DNA from 3 places in the Gordonia sp. ABKF26 genome. Region 3 is predicted to be linked to each of the others. Evidence: predicted binding sites of a transcription regulator. Region 3 holds the regulator's gene; each other region holds the start of a gene.
The links. The regulator LexA, encoded in region 3, represses DNA repair genes until DNA is damaged. The targets are predictions, from matches to a motif close to CGAACANNTGTTCG.

Region 1: a site for LexA is predicted at 1,304-1,317, ahead of AB4Z55_RS05360 (DUF222 domain-containing protein). Genes of this name have one in related genera too.
Region 2: a site for LexA is predicted at 1,605-1,618, ahead of AB4Z55_RS05595 (DUF222 domain-containing protein). Genes of this name have one in related genera too.

Annotation. Positions count from the first base shown of each region.
Region 1 covers NZ_JBGCVZ010000003.1:1,053,845-1,057,098, reverse strand. Annotated here, with positions in the region: gene AB4Z55_RS05360 (DUF222 domain-containing protein) at 1-1,279, opposite strand, end outside; gene AB4Z55_RS05355 (CHAT domain-containing protein) at 1,575-3,254, shown strand, end outside.
Region 2 covers NZ_JBGCVZ010000003.1:1,104,339-1,107,592, forward strand. Annotated here, with positions in the region: gene AB4Z55_RS05580 (amino acid permease) at 1-58, opposite strand, end outside; gene AB4Z55_RS05585 (beta-mannosidase) at 124-1,224, opposite strand; tRNA gene AB4Z55_RS05590 (tRNA-Gly) at 1,323-1,396, opposite strand; gene AB4Z55_RS05595 (DUF222 domain-containing protein) at 1,649-3,148, shown strand; gene dcd (dCTP deaminase) at 3,170-3,254, shown strand, end outside.
Region 3 covers NZ_JBGCVZ010000003.1:3,567,307-3,570,560, forward strand. Annotated here, with positions in the region: gene nrdR (transcriptional regulator NrdR) at 1-169, opposite strand, end outside; gene AB4Z55_RS16465 (LysM peptidoglycan-binding domain-containing protein) at 269-808, opposite strand; gene lexA (transcriptional repressor LexA) at 1,051-1,755, shown strand; gene AB4Z55_RS16475 (phosphoenolpyruvate--protein phosphotransferase) at 1,733-3,254, opposite strand, start outside.

The DNA.
Region 1 (3,254 bases), 2.5 Mb from region 3:
GGCCGGGCTGGTCGCCGACCATCCGGTTGTGCCGCGGGCAGGCCGGGGCGAGGTCGTCGATGTCGGTGAGACCACCCTTGGCCCAATCCTTGTGGGCGTGATGGAGTTCGACCTGGGTGGCGGGTTGATCGCATCCGGGTGCCGAGCACACTTCACCGTCGGGGCGGGCGAAGGAAACGAGGCGTTGTTCGCGGGTGGCCAGACGCTTGCCCCTACCGAAGTACAGCGGCACCGCGGTGGCGTCTTTGAAGATCGCCAACCACGGTTGCACGTCGCCGGCCATCGCGAGCAGGTCGGGGATGGGCAGCAGGGTGCCGGTGGCGGTGGTCGCGAGCCCGGCTTCGCGGATCAGGTCGCCCAGATCGGCTTTGATGATCAGATGGGCGGGCAGGCCGCGGTGCGACGTTCCGAGAATCCCGTCTGAAAAGCCAGCGGTGAGTGCGGCGTCGAGCGCGTCGTGATTCGTCTGGGCGAGGGTGCGGCCGTCACGATCGGCTGCGAGCGCGAGGGCGTCGGGGTCGGCGGTGCCGGCGGGTCCGCTGGGTGAGGCGGGGTCGTCGGGGTTGTTGAGTCCGGGCTTGCCCCATACCGCGAACATCATCGTCAACCGGGCGGCGAGTGTGGGAGTCAGCGTGCCCGAGATCTTCGCGGTGCCATCGGCGCGTTGCCGACCGATCCACAGGCCTCGTCGTCGTTGCTGATCGGTGTCGTCCGTGAGGGTGCCGTCCGGATCGAGGTGGGCGATTAGGCGTGCGCCGAGTTGGGTGATGTCGGCCGGTGTGTGGTCGATGGCGATCTCGGCCATCTGCCGCTCGGCGGCGACTCTGATGTCGTGGTCGATAGTGCCTGGGATGCGGTCGAGGACGTCGAGTGCGGCGTGTACGTGTGCGGTGCCGACCGTTCCTTGGGCGAAAGCCTCGGCGAGGCACGGGTGTTCGGGCGGTAGGACCTCGCCGCTGAGGCTGGTGCGGGTGGCGGTGGCGTCCATCTGCTTACGACGCCGCACCGGGTTGGAGACCCGCAGCCGGTGGGTCATGAACTGCATGAGCGTGCGGCAGCCCGTCTTGCGGGGGAGGTCGCGGGCCTCGGCCTGATCGATTTGCCGGTCACCGGCAAAGGTCAGTCGCGCGATGGCGCGTTCGGTGTCGGCTGCGACCTCGGTGAGTTCGGCATCGGTGCACGGAGACAAGTCGACGGTCTGCAGTTCGTCGAGGATCGCGTGCAGGTCGGCCACCAGCTCGACGACACGTGGTTGCGGCGAAGCGGAGTCGTCAGGCATGGTCACCCCCCGGAGACGATTTCACGAATGCATGTTCGAGTGTAGCGTCTATCAAACTGTCGTGCAACGGTTTTCGCAATTCGCTACCGAGCGAGTCTTGTCGGTGGTGTGTGGTAGGGCGCCGATAATCGGACTATCCTGCGGCTTGGTCTCCTTCCGGCCGGCTACCGAACGCAACCGTCCTGCTTGAGCATCCGCGGCGTCGGCCCTAGTTTAGAGCCGGGTGTGTCGACCTCGAGTACCCCAACGTGTGCTCTTACACCTGAAGCTCGCTCGACATGTATAACCTGTGAGCATGACCGCAACGTCCGACCTGATCGCGCGGATTGAGAGCGCCTTCGCGACGGGACGAATCTCAGGCGACATACTCTATGCCGAGGGCGCAACTGCCCACGAGCTAGGCAAGGAAAGGTATGACGAAGCGGTTCGTCTAACTCGCCGCGAATGCCCACTCTCGGATGCGATCCAGGCGGCTGAACTCTACGGTTACGCGGCTGGGATTTCCAAAGCAAACAATCTGGGCTACGAAGACGACTGTGAAGCACGTCTAGCGATGTTGTTAAACTGGGTAGTTCTCCCAAATAGAGATGAAGCGCGCATTCGGGCCTCTCGGTTGATGTACGATCTTGGCGAAAGATTCCTCGCTCGAGGTGAGAAAAACCTCGGGGCGATGCAACTTACCAACGGCGCGTTAGCAATCGCGGAAATGAACAATGCCACTCTTTCTCAGCAAGAATCTGCGGCTGATACGCTACGCCGGGCGCTGAGAATGCGGGCACGTAACTCAACCGACTATGCCTATGGTCTTACGAACTTGGCAGTGATCGAGACCCAACTCGTACATCGCTTACCGAAATCGGAACAGTCGGTCGCCTACCGAAATGTCCTTCGCAAACTCAACAAGGCGAACAAACTATTCGTCAAGAATAGAGAGAAGGTACCGCGGTCGCTGTACCACGACGCCGTGCTGGAGGCTCTAACCAGATGGCTGTCGCACGAACTTGACTTGGCGACCGAGTCGGCCTACACAAGATCTATCCCTGAAGCCGAGGACATAGACCTGAGAGGCCTATCGAAATCGGAATACGTATCCGCGATGGTATCAAATTCCGTCGCGCTCGGTCTGGACTCACTTCCCGAATGGGTACCAGAATGGGAGACCGTAGTACAGGATGCTATCGCCAGAATACCTATGTTTTGGGGTTGCGTTGAGCGGGCAAGAAAATATTTGGACGCGACTACGGCATCAAGAACTAAGGCGGACCTCAAGCTATATGTCCTCCAGCAGATGGCGCACCAAAAGGTAGGTTTTCCGTACGAATCGATGGACGCCTTGTGGTCTTCTAACCAGATGGAGATGTATCTCACCTGGGCTGTAAAATGTATGAGCTGGCAAGATCGCCTCACACCGTCCGGCGACAGCCAATACAGAGCCTTGTTGAAACGCTCTGGGCAGAGTGTTCGAACGCTTCGAGCTACGTGGTCTGCTCGCGACGTAGAGAGATTGTTGGGTAGAAATCCGCTTGAATTTCGCTTCATTGCTTGTGAGTTGGCGCGGCTCGAAGAGTGGAAAGACTCGTTCGAACTGCTTGAGGCGACACGCGGGCTGGTATCTTCTAAGACTCTGAACGACGCTCCCGATGCGTATATGCGTGTTGCTGATTCTTTATCGTGGGTGCATCTCACGCACAGTCCAATGGGGACGTACGCGGTATGCCTACGCGATGGGTCCTATTTTGGGCGCGCTTTTCCTTCGCTAAGCGGCTCTGAACTGGCGGCATTGTTTTCAAATATTGCGGGCTCTGGGCTGCTGGTTGAGCAGAATGTCCAAGGATCAACGGCCGCAGCAAATGCTGCAGAAAAGATAGCGCTCGCATTAGCTCCCGTTGGGGATTGGATTTGCGAGGTCTCTGGAGCAGACGTCGTAGTAATGCCCGGTGGATTCTATCAAACGTTTCCGGTTTGGTCGACAGGG
Region 2 (3,254 bases), 2.5 Mb from region 3:
GACTCTGAAGTCCCTTGCGCAGAGACTCGTCGGGGGTGATCCCCAGAGGACTGGACACCGGCAGAGTCTAACGGCCGGTCGGCCCGTCGGCCGGGCGTTGCGCTGTTGCCTGGGTGCCGGGCCTCAATCGAGACGGGTCAGTTCGGCGACCAGGTCGTGCACCGGGTCGCCGGGACCGATGTCGTAAGTGCACTGGTCGTCCCGCGGGTCCGGGACGAACGCCCAGAACAGTGCGGTTGCCGTCCCGGCCGCCCGCTGACCGGCGACCTTGGTCCGGAAGTCGTCGACGCGGCCGGACCTCGAACCGCACGAACCGGCGAACTGGCCGATCTCGTTCACGGCGAGAGGTTTTCCGACTGCGCGCGCCTGTCGTAGACGTTCGGCCAGCCCGTTCCACTGATCCCCGGGGAGCGCGACGCCGTCCGCGCCGTAGTCGTGGTAGTCCAGGACATCCAGATACGGGGAGCCCGCGACGTACTGATAGTCGGGTCCGGCGGTGCCGCACTGGCCACCGCCGGTGAAGCCGGACCAGATCACCGCCCCGCCGTGCAGCCGGGTGACCATGGCACCTGCACTGCCGAAAAACGACCGCAGCACGCGCGCGGCGTCGACCGGGCACGACCGCTGTTGCCAGGCACACGTCTGATCGCCACAGACGGACGGTTCGGGTTCACCCACCAGCTCCCATCCGGCCAGCGCCGGGCTGGCCTTCCAGCGTCTCACTGCCGTCCGTACCCATTCCTCGAACGTGAGTCCGCCCGCTCCGGCGGCCGTTCGCCAGCCCGATCGGTACCAGTCGCGCTCCTTGAAAACTCCGCTCTCGCAGGCGCCGTCGGCGGCGGCCAGGACCGGTAGGACCATCTGGTCGTGCCGCGCCGCGGCGTCGAAGACGGCGTCCATCGGCCCGAAATCCAACTGCTGGGTGTACTTGTTCACCGCCAGTCGAGCGAACAGATTGAAGCGGGTGAGCGAATGCGGGGGTAGGGCAGCGAAATAGTCGTCGAGATCCACCATCGCTCCGCACCCGGCGTTCACCGACCAATCGGTGGCCAGCTGGTACGCGTCGAATCCGGATGGCCACCACTGGCGTCCGTCGAGGGTCAATCCGGTCGACGTGGCCTTCACCCGGTTGGGTGCCGCCTGTGCGGGCGGAGGCATCATCCAGCTCACGAGCAGGCCGATGCACAGCACCAGAATCGGAATTCTCACCGCGGGCAGATGCATGTGTGCGTCCTGGGATGACGAGGACCGACGATGGCGCCGGCCCGGTTCGTCTGATGATTGCACGCGGCGGCTCGGTTGTGGATCGCGCCCGAGAATGGTGGAGCCGATGACGGGAATCGAACCCGCGTATTCAGCTTGGGAAGCTGATGTTCTGCCATTGAACTACATCGGCGTGCGAGTGCTGGACTCGCGATCGACAGCCTAGCAAACCGGTGGCCGGGACGGTCGTCGGGACGCGCAGATGTCGCGGATCGTCGCGCTGGGCGCTACGAAGTACTACATCTGGCCGGCGATAAGACGGAGTCACCGGACTTGATTCGGTTGCAACACAGCACTACTCACAAACAGGGGTTGCGCGGAGGGCAGCTGAGCAGTAGTCTCGAACGTAGTTTCGAGTAAAGCCATGATGATGGGGGATGAAATCATGGCTTTTACCGAGCCATCTGCACCACAACCACTTCTGCTCGACCAGTACGAGCGCTTGCATGCGCTGCTGGATGAGATCGCCGAGACGTCGTCAACGGACTGCTCGGAGACCGAGCTACTCCAGGTCGCGATCCAGCACGAGCGCGCCGAACGGCGCATGCTGTCGGCGTTCGCCGACCACATCGTCGACATAGACGAGCGGTCGGCGTACCGGAAGATGGGCTGCCAGACCGTCTCCAACTTCCTGTGCCACGCGCTTAACCGGCGCGGCGAGGCGAACCGCCTGATGAACCGCGTCTGGGCACTGGGCAAGTTCCCGGACATGCAGGGGGTCCCGCTCGAACCCCGGTTCCCGGAGACCGCCAAAGGTGTTGCCGAGGGGGAGATCTCGGGACGGCATGTCGACGTCGTCATCGAGGTGATGCGCAAGATCCCCGCCGGTGTCGACACCGCCGACAAGGACGCCGCCGAAGCAACTCTCGCGCACTACGCACGCGAGTACGACCCGTCGTCACTCCGTGATCTCGGCGCCCGCATCTTGGCCCACCTCGACCCCGACGGCACCATCACCGACGATCGCGACCGCGCCCGCAACCGTGGCCTCAAACTCGGGCCGCAAGACGCCCAACTGATGTCTCGGCTGACCGCAACGCTCGACCCCGTGACGCGCGCCATGTTCGACGTCGTCTTGTCGGTGTGGGCCGCTCCCGGGATGAACAACCCCGCCGACCCCGAATCGCCCACGGGGAGCCCCGAAGCCGCGCACCCCGATGCCCTCGCCGCAGCGGCCGAGCGCGACGAACGGTCAGCCGACAAGCGGAACCACGACGCGTTGCGCGCCATGCTGCGCTTTGTGCTCGACGCCGGCGCGCTTGGGGGGTCGCACCACGGGCTGCCGCCACACCTTGTCGTCTCCATCACCGAGTCGGCCCTCCGCGACGCGGCCGGCGATCCGGCACGGACCGCGACGGGGACTCTGCTCCCCATCAAGGACGCCCTCGACCTGGCCGCCGACGCACAGCACCATCTCGCGGTGTTCCGCGACCACACCAGCGAGGTCCTCTACCTCGGACGGGCCAAGCGCTTCGCGTCGCGCGCGCAGCGCATCGCCGCGTTCGCCCGCGACGGCGGTTGCACCTTCCCCGGCTGCGCACGGCCGTCGTTCGACTGCGAAATCCACCACGTGGTCGAGTGGGAAGCCCACCACGGCTCCACCGACCTCGACACCCTCGCCACCGCCTGCGGACCACACAACCGCGCGGTCGGCGTCGGTGTGGACCAGTGGGCCACCACCATCGCCGCCGACGGTGTCGACGCCGGCCGCGCCGTCTGGCACCCGCCCCGCTCGCACCCGTCGTCGACGCCGCGGATCAACCACGCCCACCGCGCCGACGCCGTCCTCGACCGGATGCGCACCGACGCCCGGCAGCGCGGAACCGGGGCATCGGCGAGTGAGGGAACGCCGACCTCGACGGACACCGGCGCAGATCCTCCCTGACCATTCGATAACCTCGACACCGTGCTGCTCTCCGACCGCGACATCCGCGCCGAGATCGCTGACGGGCGCCTCGCCATCGATCCGTTCGATCCCGCCCTCGTCCAGC
Region 3 (3,254 bases):
GCTCGGTGACCCCGTTGCGTTTGACCACGGCGAGCACGGCGCTCTCCACCGTGGAGAATCGGCGCCCGCACTCCACACACGAGCGACGCCGTCGGATGGCCTGCCCTTCATCTGCGACACGCGAGTCGATGACCTTGGTGTCGTCGTTCTTGCAGAAGGGGCAGCGCATCGTGTCCTCACGCAGGTCGCGGGACGCTGGAACGCACCGAAACCGTGCGCCCGGCCGCTTCTCGGCCGGCCCCTGTGACATCGAGGATACCGCCCGGCCTCAGCGGTACCGGGGGGTGAGCAGGGGCTGACCCACCTGCAGCGCACTCGACGGCAGATCGTTCATCGCGACGATCTCGTCGATCACGATGTCGCGGGGCATCTCGGGCGCCACCCGGCCGGCGATCGTGCTGAGGGAATCCCCGGCGCGCACGTGGACGACCTCTGCGCTCACCGCGGCGGGCGTCATCGAGTCCGAATAGTTCTGACCGACGACACCGAACACCCACACGACGAACGCGAGGCCGACGCCGGCGAGGACCGCGACGGCGGTGCGGCGACGGCGACGGAACACCGCTGCATCCGGACCGACCGGCCCGCGGCCCCGGGCACCCACCGGGGAGCCGCAGTGCGTGCCGCCGACGCGTGGCGTCAGTGGCGACCCGCCCACCGGACGGTTGCCTGCCGGCCGGTTGTCGACGGGCCGAGAACCGTCGGACAGCGGGGTCCGGGTCCGGATACGGTCGGCGCGGTCGGTGCGCGCCCGGATGGTGTCGGGACGCTCGGTACGGACGGGAGCGACGAGAGTGGCGGTGCGCATGGTGCCCTCCGGGTGTTCGGTGCGGGATCTTCGGGTGTTCGGGTGTCTGGCGTTCGGTGTTCGAACTTCGATCAGATGTTCGATGCACTGATGTTCGAATTTGTAGCACGGCGCACCGACAAAGTCTCGCGACACATCGAACAAATGTTTGAGGTGCAGGTCGCACTCCGCTAGGCTCGGACGCGGCTGAACATCCCCACGGGCCATCTACCAGCACGTTCCGAAAACGAGAGGAACCGAACATGAGTGACACCGGCGATAGGCGCGGCCGAGCGCGGGGAGCCGACGACGAGGCCCCTATCGACGTCGCCGCCGCCGAGGCCTCACTCACCCCGCGCCAGCTCGGGGTCCTGGAAGTCATCCGCCGCTCGGTACGCGAGCGCGGTTACCCGCCGAGCATCCGCGAGATCGGCGACGAGGTCGGCCTGGCCTCGACATCGTCGGTCGCCCACCAGCTACGGACCCTCGAGCGCAAGGGTCTGCTCAAGAGGGATGCGAACCGGCCGCGTGCGGTCAACATCGCGCCGAGCGAATCGCCGTCGCCGGAGACCCCGTCGGCCGGCCGGCTGCCCGAGCCGACCTTCGTGCCGGTCCTCGGCCGGATCGCGGCCGGTGGCCCGATCCTGGCCGAGGAGGCGGTCGAGGACGTGTTCCCGCTTCCTCGCGAGCTGGTCGGCGAGGGCTCGCTCTTCTTGCTGCGCGTCGTGGGCGAGTCGATGATCGACGCCGCCATCTGCGACGGCGACTGGGTCGTCGTGCGGCAGCAGAACGTCGCCGACAACGGCGACATCGTCGCAGCGATGATCGACGGCGAGGCCACCGTGAAGACCTTCAAGCGTCAGGGCGCCAATGTGTGGCTGATGCCGCACAACGAGCTGTTCGATCCCATCCCGGGCAACGACGCCGTGATCCTCGGCAAGGTCGTCACCGTGATGCGGCGAGTCTGACCTCTCCCCCGACCGAACGGTCGAGCACCGCCGCGGCAGCTTCTCGCGCCGCGGCGGGGTCGGACGTGGCCAGCGCGGCGTCGGCGGCGGCGCGGCAGTCCTGGGCGGTCACCTCGCCGAGCCGAGCCCCCACCGCGGCGGCCGCGGTCGGCGCGCTGGACAGCGAGGTCACCCCGAGACCGACGAGCACGCAGGCGAGATTCGGATCGGCAGCCGCCTCACCGCACACCCCGACCGGCTTGCCCTGGCGGACACCCGCTGCGGCGACACCCGCGATCAGGCTGAGCACCGCAGGCTGCCACGGATCGGTCAATCCGGCGAGATCGGCCGACATCCGATCGGCCGCCATCGTGTACTGCGTCAGATCGTTGGTGCCGATCGACACGAAGTCCACCTCGGCGAGCACGGCCTCGGCCAGGATGGCGGCCGCGGGCACCTCGATCATGACCCCGGCGACCAGGCCCCGGCCGCGGACCTCCGCGGCGAAGGCGCGCGCCTCGGACGGCGAGGCGATCATCGGCGCCATGACCCACGGCGCGACGTCGGAACCCGACGCGGCGTGCGCGATCGCGTCGAGCTGGTGGGCTCGGATCTCGGGATGCGCCAGGGCGATTCGATCCCCACGGACACCGAGCGCGGGATTGGATTCGTCTGGGTGGGTCACGAACCTCAAGGGCTTGTCCGAGCCGGCGTCGAGGGTACGGATCACCACCTTCTGGCCGTCGAAGGCATCGAGTACCTCGCGGTAGATCGCCGCCTGCTCGTCGACCGATGGTTCGTCGGCGCGTTCGAGGAAGGCGAGTTCGGTGCGGAAGAGTCCGACGCCCTCGACCGGGTGCCCGGCGGCGGCCCGCGCCGACGATCCGTCGGCGACATTGGCGAGCACCGAGACGGCGATGCCGTCGGCGGTCTGCCCCGGACCCGTCCACCCGGCGACGAGCTCGGCGTGCCGACGATCCTCCTCGACTCGCGCCCGCGCCGTCTCCGCGTCCGGCTCCACCTCGACCCGGCCGGTCGTCCCATCGACGAGAACCGTTGTGCCGGGTCCGATCTCGGCGAGATCGGCCACGGCCACCACACACGGGATCCCCAGTTGCCGGGCGATGATCGCGGTGTGGCTGGTCGGCCCACCCAGCCGGGTGACGAGCGCGATCGTGGTCGTCGGGTCGAGACCGGCGGTGTCGGCGGGTGCGAGGTCGTCGGCGAGCAGCACCGAGGGCACCTGCGGTGTCGGCACGCCCGGTTCGGGTAGACCGAGCAGTTCGGCGAGCACGCGGTCGCGCACATCGTTCAGATCGGTGACCCGCTCGGCCATCAACCCGCCGAGTTTGGTGAACACCGCCGCGAACTGATCGGTCGCGGCGACGGCAGCGGCCTCGGCCGTGGCGCCCTTGGTGATGAGCGCGCTCGCGGCCCCGATCCACCCCCGGTCCTCGGCGAGTCCCGCGGTCGCCGCGAGCACCTCCGCGGTCACCCCGGTGTTCTGGGAGGCGCGCGTA